One region of the Allobosea sp. 29B genome, then DNA from elsewhere that is predicted to be linked to it. Evidence: riboswitches for the same ligand, from Rfam matches in the RefSeq annotation. Region 1 holds a riboswitch; the other holds the start of a gene.

The links. A riboswitch is a leader RNA that binds a small molecule or an ion and turns the genes downstream of it on or off. The one in region 1 is predicted to bind thiamine pyrophosphate.
Region 2: another riboswitch for thiamine pyrophosphate. It lies ahead of thiC (phosphomethylpyrimidine synthase ThiC); the one in region 1 lies ahead of GV161_RS28625 (ABC transporter permease).

The regions. Positions count from the first base shown of each region.
Region 1 is NZ_LR733817.1:5,888,994-5,896,035, forward strand. It holds gene GV161_RS28590 (hypothetical protein) at 1-847, opposite strand, end outside; gene GV161_RS28595 (hypothetical protein) at 1,033-1,344, shown strand; tRNA gene GV161_RS28600 (tRNA-Cys) at 1,430-1,503, opposite strand; tRNA gene GV161_RS28605 (tRNA-Asn) at 1,695-1,769, shown strand; gene GV161_RS28610 (VanZ family protein) at 1,885-2,256, shown strand; gene GV161_RS28615 (hypothetical protein) at 2,505-3,686, shown strand; gene GV161_RS28620 (TenA family protein) at 3,777-4,424, shown strand; TPP riboswitch at 4,485-4,581, shown strand; gene GV161_RS28625 (ABC transporter permease) at 4,668-5,423, shown strand; gene GV161_RS28630 (ABC transporter substrate-binding protein) at 5,468-6,427, shown strand; gene GV161_RS28635 (MFS transporter) at 6,605-7,042, shown strand, end outside.
Region 2 is NZ_LR733817.1:2,457,809-2,464,850, forward strand. It holds gene GV161_RS12030 (polysaccharide deacetylase) at 1-463, shown strand, start outside; gene GV161_RS31140 (OmpA family protein) at 1,550-2,986, shown strand; gene GV161_RS12040 (hypothetical protein) at 3,085-3,402, shown strand; gene GV161_RS12045 (hypothetical protein) at 3,470-3,670, shown strand; TPP riboswitch at 3,774-3,878, shown strand; gene thiC (phosphomethylpyrimidine synthase ThiC) at 3,957-5,834, shown strand; gene thiO (glycine oxidase ThiO) at 5,840-6,841, shown strand; gene thiS (sulfur carrier protein ThiS) at 6,810-7,007, shown strand; gene GV161_RS12065 (thiazole synthase) at 7,012-7,042, shown strand, end outside.

The DNA.
Region 1 (7,042 bases):
CGCAGAGCGTGTCCTCGATCTCATGCTCGCCGACTTCGGTGTTGGCGGCCTGGATCAGGGCGTAGAAGCCGTAGCCGAAACGATCCTTGGTCAATTCGGCGGCGCGGCGGGCGAAGACCTCGAGATCGTGCTCGTCGCGGCCGAGCCAGCGCGGCATGATCATCCGGGCGAAGTTGCGACAGAGATCGATATTGTGGCGGTCGAGCGCCCAGGCCGCCTCGAATCGGCGCTGGTACTCGCTGAACGAGCCGGTCTCGGCCCCGCGCCGGAAATCGCTGGCGCGCCAGGCGAAATCCGCAGGATCGGGCTGGCTGTCGAGCACCGCATCCGCCTGCCGCAGGAATTTACGGAACTGATCGGCCTGGTCCAGGTTGACGTCGGCGGCGCAGGCCGTGCCGCGCCAGGCATAGGCCGTCACCCTGAGCGCATCGGCATAGGTCGCCGCCGAGAAGGGCGAGGGATCCTCGCGGAAATAGCTGGCGAAGCCGTCGAGCAGCGCCTCGTGCCGCGGCCCGGCATCGTCGCTGTCGGGAATCGCCATGAACTCTTCGAGGAACCAGTCCTTGACCAGCTGGTAGCGCGGCTTGCCGTTCTCGGCGAGGTCGCCCTGCGCCCGCGCCGCCTCGAAAGCCGCGCGATAGGCGGCGAAATCGCGCTCCTGCCAGGCCCGGCGCATCGCGTCGCGCTCGCCATAGAGACGCGGGATCTCGTCATGCAGGAAGAGCGAGCCGATCCCGTACTCCTGCAGCAGGATCTCGTACTGGGTGAGTTCCTCGGCCGGCTCCGGTGCAGCCCGCCGGCCCAGCACCTTGTCGCGCACGCTGCGGACCAGGTCTTTCCAGCCCATCTCGCCTCCCCCGCCCCTGCTCGTACCGGCGCGGCATTTGGCCGCCCGGCGCTCCGTCCCGGCGCCTTGGGGCTGTCAGCGCTGCTTTCGTATCCCATTTCTCGATCGTCTCCGCAGCTATGGAGAACGACGAACGATCGCGCCGGCCGCGCGTTTCCGTCGAGTAGCGACACGACCGAGGTGACATGAGCCTTCCATCCGCGAGACAGGAGCTGAGGATCGCCTTCAAGCGGATCGAGGCCGAGCTCCCTCCCCGCCTCGCCAAGGCGATGCGCTGGCTCCGCCACCGCGATTCGCACCTGATCCGGATTCCGGCGGGGCTCGCGCTGATGATCGGCGGCGTGTTCTCGTTCCTGCCGGTTCTCGGCGCCTGGATGCTGCCGCTCGGCCTGATGCTGCTGGCGGCCGACGTGCCGCCGCTGCAGCGGCCGATGGCGCGCTTCGCCCATTGGTGCCTTGGGTTGCTGGAACGCTTCAGGCGACGCCGTTCGGGCTGATCGCCCGACTCGCGCCCGGCCCGAAGCGCCGCCGCGGACCAGCCCGCTGGGCGTTTCCAGGGATATCGGCACTGGAAGAAGAATTTGGAGGCCTCGCCCGGAATCGAACCGGGGTGCAAGGATTTGCAGTCCTCTGCGTAACCACTCCGCCACGAGGCCATCCGGTAGAGTCGCCCAAGGCGCGCTCCACGGCTGGGCCTATAACCACATGCCGCGGCGCGCCGCAACCGAAACTCTCGCGCCAATGTGAATTGACGATAGGGCAGATCGCCTGCCCACGATTTTCTCCGCCTCGATGCCAGCAAAGGGGTTGCGTGTTCCGGGCAGCGTCGGTATACGCCGCCCACCGATCCCGGATAGCTCAGCGGTAGAGCAATCGACTGTTAATCGATTGGTCGCAGGTTCGAATCCTGCTCCGGGAGCCAGCATTTTCGAGGGCTTGAGCGATGACCGCTTGGGCCCTTTCTGCTTTCCGGGGACGGAATGGTGCAACGGCAGATGCAGAAGGCGGCGATGCGGTTCTTCAGGGACGAGCGTTCCATGCGCCGCTGGGCTGCGCTGATCGGCTGGGGCGCCGTCGCCCTCGTCGTGTTCGCGACGCTGTCGCCGATCGGCGCGCGCCCGCATCTTGCGCATATGGGGCCGCAGCTCGAACGCTTCATCGCCTATCTGGTCGCCGCAGCCGCACTCGCCACCGCCTACCCGGCGCGCAAGGGTACGATTCTCCTGTGCATCGTCGCCGGCGCCGCCGGCCTCGAGATCGCCCAGCATTTCGAGGCGAGCCGGCATGCCCGCGCGCTGGATGCGCTGGTCAAGATCATGGGCGGCGTCAGCGGGCTTGCCGTCGTGAGCCTATGCGAGCGGCTCTGGTCGAAGCGCGCCACCCTCGCCGTCGCCCGCCGGCCGAACTGATCCCCGGCGCTCCTCGCGCGGCGGCAGGCCCGCGAGAGGAGCGCCCCCGGGACCGGCGATTCGATCGGTTGATCGGCGTGCGGATGGCTACGGCCGGCTCGTCCGCCCGGCTGACAGTCCTTGTCAGCAATCATCATCGCGGCCTGAGCGGTGCCATGATCGCGCCACCATCGCCCCTAGCGTGACGCTTCCCTGAACGGCGCAGCCGCGATCGACCGTGGCGCGCCCGTCCCTGGAGACCCGATCCGATGCTCGCCCGTTCCGTGCTCCTGCCCCCGCTGCTGCTGGCGCTCGCCGGCTCCGCCCTCGCCCAGACCGCAACGACGACGCCCGCGCCGGCCACCACCGAGCCGATTGCCACACCGGGCAAGGCTCCCGACGCCTGCCGGCTGCTGCCGCAGGCCGATCTGGAGGCGCTTTTCCCCGGCCGCCCCATCACCGCCAAGGGCCCGACACTGAGCCCGATCAGCCGCGGCCCGCAATATGCCGAGAGCTGCATGTACTCGGTGAAGCTGCCGAGCCCGACCTCGAAGCTCGACCATGCCCGCTTCGCCTCGGTCACGGTGATCCGCTGGGACGGCGTCGCCAAGGGCCGCGAGACGCCGGCGCAGGCCTTCGCCTCGATCAAGACGATGCGCGAGAAGGTCGCGAGCGATCCCAAGCTCACGCTCAAGCTCGAATCGCTTTCCGGCGTCGGCGACGAGGCCTTCCAGGAAACGACAAGCTCCAGCGTGGTGGTCCGCACCCGCAAGGACGACCTGATCTATTCGGTCTCGCTCGATGTCTATTCCGAGCAGACCGCGCCGAATGCGCTCGCTTTGGCCAAACAGGCGGCGGCGCGCTGGCAGGGCGGCACCGGAATGGTCGACGCGCCGACCCAGGTTGCCGCCAACAGCGCAGTGACGGTGCCGGCGGACACCCGCCCCTCCTCTGTCGCCCCGGTCGATCAGTGGCCGGACGCCTGCGCCCTGCTGACGCCGGCCGAGGTCAAGGCCGCCTTCCCCGAGATGCGCGTCAGCGAGCCGCGCAAGCTGATGGGCAAGATCACCCATGAGAGCCGCGAGAACCGGCAGGAAGCGCTGCCGAACCCGATCGGCTGCCAGTTCGACGCCAAGCGCACCGTCGAGAAGGACGGCAAGCGCACGATCGAGCTGAACCAGATCCAGGTCAGCGTCCGCAATGTCGCCGCTACCGAGGAGCTGTCGAAGCGCTGGTTCCTGAGCGCGATCAAGGTCTCCGAGGCGAAGACCCCGGTCGACGGGCTCGGCGACGAGGCGGCGCTCGACATCATGAACCGCATCCATATCCGCAAAGGCCTGACCACGGTCGATGTCCGCGTCTCCGGCGGCGAGCGCGACCAGGCGCTGCACGATCAGGCCAAGGCGCGCGTCGGCGAGCTCGCGAAGATCGTGGCCGCGCGGCTGAAGTAGCGCTGTCGCGGCCGACACATGCCGCCGCCGCGCATTCCCGCGCGGCGGCGGCCCTGTTAGGGAGGGCCGATCAGCGAAAGGCCTGACCTTATGACCACCCGCTTCACCGAGACTCTTCGCCAGGCCAGCCAGCCGGCCTGGTCGCAATCCGCCGGCCACCGCTTCGTGCGCGAGCTGCTCGCCGGCACGGTGTCCGATGCGGTGATGGTCCGCTACCTCGTCCAGGACCATCGCTTCATCGACAGCTTCCTGACGCTCCTGGGCGCAGCGCTCGCCGGCGCCGACAGCTTCGAGGCCCGCATCCGCTTCGGCCGCTTCATCGGCATGGTCAGCGGCGAGGAGAACACCTATTTCCTGCGCGCCTTCGAGGCCCTCGGCGTCAGCGCGCAGGAGCGGTCTGCCCCGCCTGACAGCAAGGCGACCGCCGGCTTCAAGGCGCTGATGCGCGAGGCCGCCGCGACGCGCTCCTATGCCGCTGCCCTCTCCGTGCTGGTTGTGGCCGAATGGCTCTATCTCGACTGGGCCCAGCAGGCCTCGCAGCCGCTGCCGGCGAACTTCATCCATGCCGAATGGATCACCCTGCACGACAACCCCGATTTCCGCGATTTCGTCGGCTTCCTGCGGGCGGAGCTCGACCGCATCGGCCCAAGCGAGGCGGAAACGAGCCGGGGCTTCTTCCTACGCGCCGTCGCGCTGGAGAAGGCGTTCTTCGATTCGGCCTATGATGGCGAGGGCTGACCGACGCCGCCTTAGCCTGAGGCAGGCGTGACAGCCGCAAGCCGCTCTGTCACAAGGGCGGTCGAGAGACGGGGGCGTTCGCCGCGAGGCGAGCTGAGAAGCACCCTTCGAACCTGACCCAGATCATGCTGGCGGAGGGAGTCGCTCGGGGCAGCCTCGCCAGCATTTCCCCGTGCCCGCCTTCCACCGGAAAGGCGGACCTTGACGACGCAGGACGCGACAGAACGGAACCCGGCTGCCGGCATGAAGCCGGTGATGACCGCGCTCGCCCCTGCCTTGCGCACCATCCTCGTCCTCCTGCTGGCCTGGCAGGGGGCGATCTGGCTGTTCCAGCCGCCGCGCTACATCCTGCCCTCGCCGCTCGACGTGGCGCTGGCCTTCCAGCGCCAGCCCGGCTTTCTCTTTGGCCACAGTCTGACCACCATCGCGGAGATGGCGCTTGGCTTCGTGCTCGGCTCGCTGTTCGGAGCGCTGACGGCGCTCGCCATCGTGGCGCTGCCGCGGCTCGGGCGCCTGCTCTGGCCGGTCCTGCTCGTGCTCCAGTCCTTCCCGGTCTTCGTCATCGCACCGCTTCTGGTCGTCTGGTTCGGCTTCGGCATGGGCTCGAAGGTGATCATGGCGACGATCATCATCTTCTTCCCGGTCGCCTCCGCCTTTACCGACGGCCTGCGCCGGACCGATCCCGAACTGATCGACGCCACCGCGCTGACATCGGCGACGCATTGGCAGACGCTGCGTTATGTCCGCCTGCCCCTCGCCATGCCGAGCCTGCTCACCGGCCTGCGGGTCGCAGCTCCGCTGGCACCGCTCGGCGCGGTAATCGGCGAATGGGTTGGTGCCTCCGCCGGGCTCGGCTTCGTCATGGTCCAGGCCAATGCCCGCATGCAGACCGACACGGTCTTCGCCGCGATGACCGTGCTCGCCGTGCTCAGCCTCGTCCTGCGCCATCTCGTCGATGCGCTCGGCCCGCGCCTGCTGCCCTGGACGAGCGAGCCGTGACGCCGCCCCCTCCTCAAGCCGATCACGCAGAAGGATTTCGCCTGATGACCCTCCGCGCCCTCTCCAGACGCGCTCTGCTCGCCACGGGCCTCGCTTTGGCTGCCGGCCTCGCCAGCCCGGCCCGCGCCGCCGACAAGCTGACCGTGATGCTCGAATGGTTCGTCAACCCTGATCACGCGCCGCTGGTCGTCGCGCAGCAGCTCGGCCTGTTCAAGGAAGCAGGGCTCGAGGTCACCATGGTGCCGCCCTCCGACCCCTCGGCCGTGCCGCGCCTCGTCGCCGCCGGGCAGGCTGACATCGGCATCCACTACCAGCCCAATCTCTATCTCGACCACGCCGCCGGCATCCCGATCGTCCGCGTCGGCACACTGGTCGAGACCCCGCTCAACAGCGTCATCGTCAAGGCCGATGGGCCGATCAAGTCGCTCGCCGATCTCAAGGGCAAGACGATCGGCTACGCCGTCTCGGGCACCGAGACCACTTTGCTCGGCCAGATGCTGGCCAAGGCCGGCCTCAAGCTCGACGACGTCAAGCTCGTCAACGTCAACTTCGCGCTCTCGGCCGCGCTGATCGGCGGCAAGGTCGACGCCACCATTGGCGGCTACCGCAATTTCGAGCTGACCCAGCTCAAGCTAGAAGGCCATCCCGGCACGGCCTTCTATCCCGAGGAGCACGGCGTTCCCGCCTATGACGAATTGATCCTGATCGCCCGCCGCGACGGGCTCAACGACAGCCGCCTGCCGCGCTTCCTCGACGCGATCGAGAAGGCGGCGCTTTACCTCACCAACCACCCGCAGGAGGCCTGGAAGCTCTTCATCGCCGCCCATCCCGATCTCGATGACGCCCTCAACCGCCAGGCCTGGACCGACACGCTGCCGCGCTTCGCCAAGCGCCCGCGCGCTCTCGACCAAGGCCGCTACGAGCGCTTCGGCGCCTTCCTCGTCGAGCGCGGCCTGATCCAGAAGGCGCCGGCGCTCGCCGAGATCGCCGGCGAGGTGAAGTAGCCGGTGGATAGGCGGCAGCAGCTTCACCAGCCGCCGCCCCCATCCCGCGTCCACATCAGGGCGGCCCTGTGCTGTTTGCTCTGGGTTCTTCGCCGATCGCGATGCTATGAGCCGACTTTGCAGCTATCCAGCGGGCCCTCGCCCGCCCTCCGGGCTGCCTCCGGTGACATCAGCCGCATGAACGCCAGCCAGCCGATCGCCCAGACCCGCCGCGCCGACCTGCCGGTGCTGTTCGTGCTCAGCGCGACGCATCTGCTCAACGACATGATCCAGTCGCTGATCCCGGCGATCTACCCGATCATCAAGACGGCCTATGCGCTCGATTTCGGCCAGATCGGCCTGATCACGCTGACTTTCCAGATCACTGCCTCGCTGCTGCAGCCGGTCGTCGGCCACTACACCGACAAGAACCCGATGCCCTATTCGATGGTCGTCGGCATGGGCTGCACTCTGACCGGGTTGATCGGCCTCGCCTATGCCGGCAGCTATGCGCTGCTGCTGATCTCGGCGGCCTGCGTCGGGCTGGGCTCCTCGATCTTCCATCCCGAGGCGACCCGGATGGCCCGCAACGCCTCGGGCGGCCAGCAGGGGCTGGCGCAGGGCATCTTCCAGGTC
Region 2 (7,042 bases), 3.4 Mb from region 1:
GAAGATCACCGGAGTCAGGCCGGTCGGCATGCGCACGCCGTCCTGGGATTTCTCCGAGGTGACGCTCGCCATCGAGCGCGAGCTCGGACTGATCTACGATTCGTCGCTCTTCGCCGATGACGATCCCTACGAGCTGGTCGAGAAGGGTGAGCCGACCGGCATGGTCGAGCTCCCGGTCGAGTGGATTCGCGACGACGCGGTCTATTTCAACATGAACCGCTTCCAGGCGCTGCGGCCCTACACCTCACCCGAGGTGGTGTTCGACATCTTCAAGCGCGAATTCGACGGTGCTTACGCCGAAGGCGGGCTCTTCCTTCTGACCATGCACCCGCACATCATCACCTACCGTTCGCGCTTCTGGCTCCTCGAGGAGCTGGTGCGCCACGCCAAGGCCAAGGGCGATGTCTGGTTCGCCACGCATGCCGAGATCGCGGCCTATGTGAAGGCGCAGGCTGGGCTCTGACATACGCAAAATATCGGCCGGGTGCCGCTGGGCTAGCACAGCAAGCCGATCGGCAAAACGGTCTCTGACTCCAAGCGAGAGCCGGATCCGATCAGGTTGATTCAACCTGATCGGATCCGGCTCTTCGGGAACCGTGCCCGATTTCGGCCGTTTTCGGTTCATTCGGAATTCAGGGCGCGGGGGCGTTCATCTCCGGAAGAACAACTGGAAACGGATGTCATGACGCGCACGAAAAACCTGCTCCTGATCGGCACCCTCATCCCCGCCATCGTCTTGTCGCAGGGCAGTTTCGCCGCTCCATCGCTCCAGCTTGCGCAGGCGCAGTCGGGTGACGACGACAAGCCCGATCCGCGCCGCCAGCGGCCGGGCGGGCAGGAGCGCCCTGCTCCAGGTGGCCAGGAACGTCCCGGCGCCCGCCCTGCACCGGGCCAGCCCCCAGCTGCTCGCCCAGCCGCCCCCGAGCGTCCGGCCGGAGCGGCCCCGAGCGCACCGCGCCCACCCTCCGCACCGCAGGCCGCGCCTCCCGCCAATCGGGCCGAGCCAGAGCAGCCGCGCCGTCCGGCGCCGCCTGCCGGCGCCGCGCCGGGACAGATCGCGCCTTCCGCGCCGCAAGGGGCGCCGCGTGCTCCGTCCGCAGCGCCGAGCGAGCCGCATCGTCCGGCTCCAGGCCAGATCGCCCCGCCAGCCTCGCCCGCTCGGCCGAGTGCGCCGCCGGTCCAGCCCAATGCTTCGGGAGCGCCATCTGGCGACACCGGCCAGCGCCGTCAGGCGCCTGCGCAGACGGCACCGGGACAGCCGCCCGCCACCGCTCCTTCATCGCCGTCCCGCCCCGCGCCGGGGCAGGCCGCTCCGGGCAGCAGCGGCCAAACGCAGCCCGGCCAACCCTCCACACCGCCGGGCGGTGGTCGCGCACCGGGTGCCCTATCGCAGCCTGGTACGGCGCCGTCCCAGCCGACGCCATCGCAGCAGCGGCCGAGCTTGAACGGTCAGCCTTCCGCCGCCCCGCCGGCGGGCCGCGCGCCGGGCGCACTGTCGCAGCCGGGCACGCCTCCGTCCCAGCCGGCTCCGTCGCAACAGCAGCCGGGCTTGAGCCGTCAGCCAGGGCAGGCGGCGCCGAGCCAGCCCGCACCCGGCCAGCCGGCGACAGCACCGAACGCCGGGCGCGCGCCCGGAGCCTTGTCGCAACCCGGCACGGCTCCATCGCAGCCGGCGCCGGCCCAGCCGCAGCAACCCTCCGGTCTCAGCCGCCAGCCCGGCCAGACCGCACCGGGACAGGCGGCGCCCACGCAGCCTGCGCCCGCGCAGCCCGCACCCGGCCAAGGTGCTCTCGGCGCCGGTCAGCCTGCGACCGGCCAGCCTGCTCCCGCTCCGAACGCCGGCCGCGCGCCGGGCGCCCTGTCGCAACCCGGTACCGCGCCGTCGCAAACCGCGCCGGTCCCCGGTCAGCAGCCCGGAGCTCTGTCGCAGCCGGGCGTCGCGCCCGGACAGGCTCAGCCGCAGCCCGGCGTGCCGGGTCAGCCCGCGCCTGACCGCCAGGGTCGCCGCGGCGGCATCGGCCTTGGTGGCGCGGCCGCGATCGGTCTCGGCGCTGCAGCGATCGGCGGCATCATGGCGACGCAGGGCGCGAGCCGGCTCGACGACATCCGCAGCCGGCGCGAGGAGCGCCGCGAGGGCGACGTCACCATCATCCGGGAGCCGGGGCGGACGATCATCCGCGGTGACGACGACCGCGTGATCATCCGGCGCGACGAGACCCAGCGCTTCCGCGATCTCGGCCTCGATACCCGCAGCGAGCGCCGCGGCGAGGAGACGGTCACGGTCTATGATCGTCCAGACGGTACGCAGATCGTCACGGTGACCGATGCCGAGGGCCGGCTGATCCGCCGCTCGCGGCGCGAGCGCGACGGTGGCGAATTCGTCATCATCGACAATGTCCGCCGCGACGGGCCGCAGGCCCGCTTCGCCGAGGAGGTGGTCGAGTTGCCGCCGCCGCCGCTGCGCATCCCGCGCGAGCGCTATATCGTCGACGCCGAGCGTGCCGACGAGCGGCTGATCTACGAGACGATCACCGCGCCGCCGGTCGCCCCGGTGCCGCGCCGCTATACGCTCGACGAGGTCCGCTACTCGCCTGATCTGCGCGCCCATATGCGCAGCGTCGACATCGACACGATCAACTTCGACTCCGGCTCCTGGACGGTCACACCCGACCAGGCGGGGCGCCTCAGGGTGATCGCACAGGCAGTGCGCCAGGCGGTCGAGCGCGCGCCGAACGAGGTCTTCATGGTCGAGGGCCATACCGACGCGGTCGGCGCCGATGTCGACAACATCTCGCTGTCCGATCGGCGGGCGCAGTCGGTCGCGGAAATCCTGACCCGCGATTTCGGCATCCCGGCCGAGAACCTGACGACGCAGGGCTATGGCGAGCAGTACCTCAAGGTTCAGACCCAGGGCGATTCGCGTGAGAACCGGCGCGTGACGCTGCGCCGGATCACGCCGCTGCTCACCGGCCAGAACCAGCAGTGACATCAACCGAAGCAGCTCGCGGGCTGCTTCGCACCTTTATCGAGGGGCGGCCGGAACAATCGCCGGCCGCCCCTGTTCTTCTAGCGGGGAGGCTTGCCTTGCGCCTGCCTGACTGGAGGAATGCCATGCGCAAAAACTCATGGGTCCTGCTCGGATTGATCGCCATAGGGTTGCTGGCGGCGGAAGCTGCTGCTGCTCAGTCCGATTCGCCGCAAACACCACGCCAGCAGCGTGCACCTGGTGTGCCGATGACGCCGAATGCGGGTGAGGTGCAGAAGCTCGAGCCGCGCTCCGATCGCGTCGAGGCGCGGCGCGAGCGCGAGCAGCTGGCTCGTGACCGCTCCGGTCCGCCTGAGCCGAACCGCAAGATACCGATGCCGAAGCCGGTGCCGTCGATCATCGCGCCGACTCGTTAGAGCCCGCCGCTTCGGGTTTAGATTCGAGTAAGGCTCGCTACCTATGGTGGCGGCGAGGAGTCATGTCATGAGCGAGATGTCGGTCGCGATCGCCCAGAGCCTGATCAGCATGAAGTCGGCTGCAACGCAGCAGGCGCTGCAGCTGGAAATGGTCAAGCAGAACGCCGATTCCGATCAGGCGCTGGTTGCCATGCTGCAGCAGGCGTCCGAGCAGCAGCAGGCCACGCTTCCCGCCGGCCAGGGCGGCAACCTCGACATCACCGCCTGATTTTCCGACGTCTCCGCGTGTAATGCTCGCCGCGCATGGCCGCGCAGCGCAAAGCCGTGGTCCTTTGCCAGTTGCGCGCAGATCACGACGGTTCTAACCTCCGCCTCGTTCCGAGGGGTGCTCGATAAGAGCTGAGATGGCCAGACGGCCGAACCCATCGAACCTGATCCGGGTCATACCGGCGGAGGGACTGGAACGCGGCTGCGCCACAAGTGCATTCCGCAGACAGCGACTGGACCGTCAGGCGCCCCGGATCTCCTGAACCTGAGAGGGAGGAGATCCTAAGATGAACGCCCATACCAAGCCGCAGAAGAACAGCGTCAAGGCCGCACCGCAGACGGTGACCACCGGCCCGATCATCGGCTCGCGCAAGATCTATGTCGCCGCGCCCGAGCATCCCGACATGCGCGTGCCCTTCCGCGAGGTCGTGCTGACCACCGACGCCGAGCCGCCAGTTCGCATCTACGATCCATCCGGGCCCTATACCGAGACTGACGCGAAGATCGATCTCAACGCCGGCCTGGTGCAGCCGCGCCGTGCCTGGCTCGATGCCCGCGGCTTCGACACGGTTGCGGGACGTGCCGTCACCGCCGCCGACAACGGCCATATCAGCGAAGCGCAGCTCGTTCCCGCCTGCCCGGCTGAGCGCCCGATCCTTGAGGCCGGGTCCGGCCAGATGGCGACCCAGTACGAGTTCGCCAAGGCCGGCATCATCACGCCCGAGATGATCTATGTCGCCCATCGCGAGAATCTCGGCCGCGCCGCCATGCTGGAAGGCGCCAGGGAGCGCCATGCCGACGGCGAGAGCTTCGGCGCCTCGGTTCCCGAGTTCGTCACCCCCGAATTTGTCCGCGACGAGATCGCCCGCGGCCGCGCCATCATCCCCGCGAACATCAACCATCCCGAACTCGAGCCGATGGCGATCGGCCGCAATTTCCTGGTCAAGATCAACGCCAATATCGGCAATTCGGCCGTGACCTCCGGCGCCGCCGAGGAAGTCGAGAAGCTGGTCTGGGCGATCCGCTGGGGCGCCGACACGGTGATGGACCTCTCGACCGGCCGCAACATCCACAACATCCGCTCCTGGATCCTGCGCAACTCGCCAGTGCCGATCGGCACGGTGCCGATCTACCAGGCGCTGGAGAAGGTCGGCGGCGATCCGATCAAGCTCGATTGGGAGGTGTTCAAGGATACGCTGATCGAGCAGGCCGAGCAGGGCGTCGACTATTTCACCATCCATGCCGGCGTGCGTCTTCCCTACGTGCCACTGACCGCCAGCCGGGTCACCGGCATCGTCTCGCGCGGCGGCTCGATCATGGCGCGCTGGTGCCTTGCGCATCACAAGGAGAGCTTCCTCTACGAGCGCTTCGACGAGATCTGCGAGATCATGCGGCGCTACGACGTCTCCTTCTCGCTCGGCGACGGCCTGCGTCCGGGCTCGATCGCCGACGCCAATGACCGAGCCCAGTTCGCTGAGCTGGAGACGCTGGGCGAGCTGACCAAGGTCGCCTGGGACAAGGGCTGCCAGGTGATGATCGAGGGCCCCGGCCACGTGCCGATGCACAAGATCAAGGAGAACATGGACAAGCAGCTGCGCGAATGCGGCGAAGCCCCGTTCTACACGCTCGGACCGCTGACCACCGATATCGCGCCGGGCTATGACCACATCACCTCCGGCATCGGCGCGGCGATGATCGGCTGGTTCGGTTGCGCCATGCTCTGCTACGTCACGCCGAAGGAGCATCTCGGCCTGCCTGATCGCGACGACGTCAAGACCGGCGTCATCACCTACCGGATCGCCGCCCATGCCGCCGACCTCGCCAAGGGTCATCCGGCCGCGAAGATCCGCGACGACGCGGTCTCGCGGGCAAGGTTCGATTTCCGCTGGGAGGACCAGTTCAACCTGGCGCTTGATCCCGATACAGCGCGCGCCTTCCACGACGAGACCTTGCCGAAGGACGCCCACAAGGTCGCGCATTTCTGTTCGATGTGCGGTCCCAAATTCTGCTCGATGAAGATCACCCAGGACCTGCGCGCCGAGGTGCTGGCAATGGGCGACAATGAGCGGGCAGCCCTCGAAGCGATGGCCTCACAGGGCATGGCTGAGAAGTCGGAGGAGTTCCTGAAGAAGGGCGGCAACCTCTATCTGCCGGCGGCGGAGTAGGGACCATGCGCGTCGCTGTGATCGGGGCCGGCGTCGCCGGCCTCGTGACGGCGCTCGAGCTGGCCGAGCGGGGCGTCGTGGTCGAACTGTTCGAACGCAGCGCCGCCCTTGGCGAGCAGGCCTGTTCCTGGGCGGCCGGCGGCATGCTGGCGCCCTGGTGCGAGCGCGAGAGCGCCGAAGAGGCGGTCGTCACACTGGGCCGGCAGGCGCTCGACTGGTGGCCGCGCCATTATCCCGGAACGGTCACGCATGGTACGCTCGTGCTTGCCCCGGCGCGCGATGCCGGCGAACTGACGCGTTTCGCGGCGCGAACGTCCGGATACGAACGGCTCGATGGCGACGGCGTCGCCGCTCTGGAGCCCGATCTCGCCGGCCGCTTCCGGCAGGGGCTGTTCTTCGCGCAGGAGGCTCATCTCGACCCGCGCTTGGCCATGGCGTCGCTGGCCGAGGCGCTGCAGGCAGCGGGCGTGCCGATCCATTACGGCGTCGCAGTCGACGAGACGGCGCTCGATGCCGACCGCATCGTCGATTGCCGTGGTCTTTCCGCTCGCGACCGGATCGACGGGTTGCGCGGCGTGCGTGGCGAGATGCTGGTGCTGCGCACCGATGAGATCAGGCTGAGCCGTCCGGTCCGTCTCCTGCATCCGCGCATTCCGCTCTATGTCGTGCCGCGCGCCGACGGGCATTTCATGATCGGCGCGACGATGATCGAGAGCGATGATCGTCGCCGTGTCAGTGCCCGTTCGGCGATCGAATTGCTCAGCGCCGCCTATGCGCTGCATCCGGCCTTCGGTGAGGCCGAGATCGTCGAATTGCGCGCCGATGTCCGCCCGGCCTTTCCCGACAACCTGCCGCGTATCGTCGAGGATGGCCGGGTCCTGCGCTTCAACGGCCTGTTCCGCCACGGCTTCCTGCTCTCGCCGGCCTTGGCCGGGCAGGTGGCTGATCGTCTCCTCGCATCCAGGGAGTTGTCCGATGCGCATCATTGTCAACGGCGACACGCATGAGATCGCTGCCCGCGTTCTGGCCGAGGCGCTGGCCGAGCTGGGCTATGCCGGCGCCGTCGTCGCCACGGCCCTGAACGAGGCTTTCGTGCCCGCCGGCGCACGTGCGCAGATGGTCCTTGCGGACGGCGACCGGCTCGAAATCCTCGCACCGATGCAGGGAGGCTGAGGCGATGGAGTTCTACGGCTTCACCCCGCGCTCGC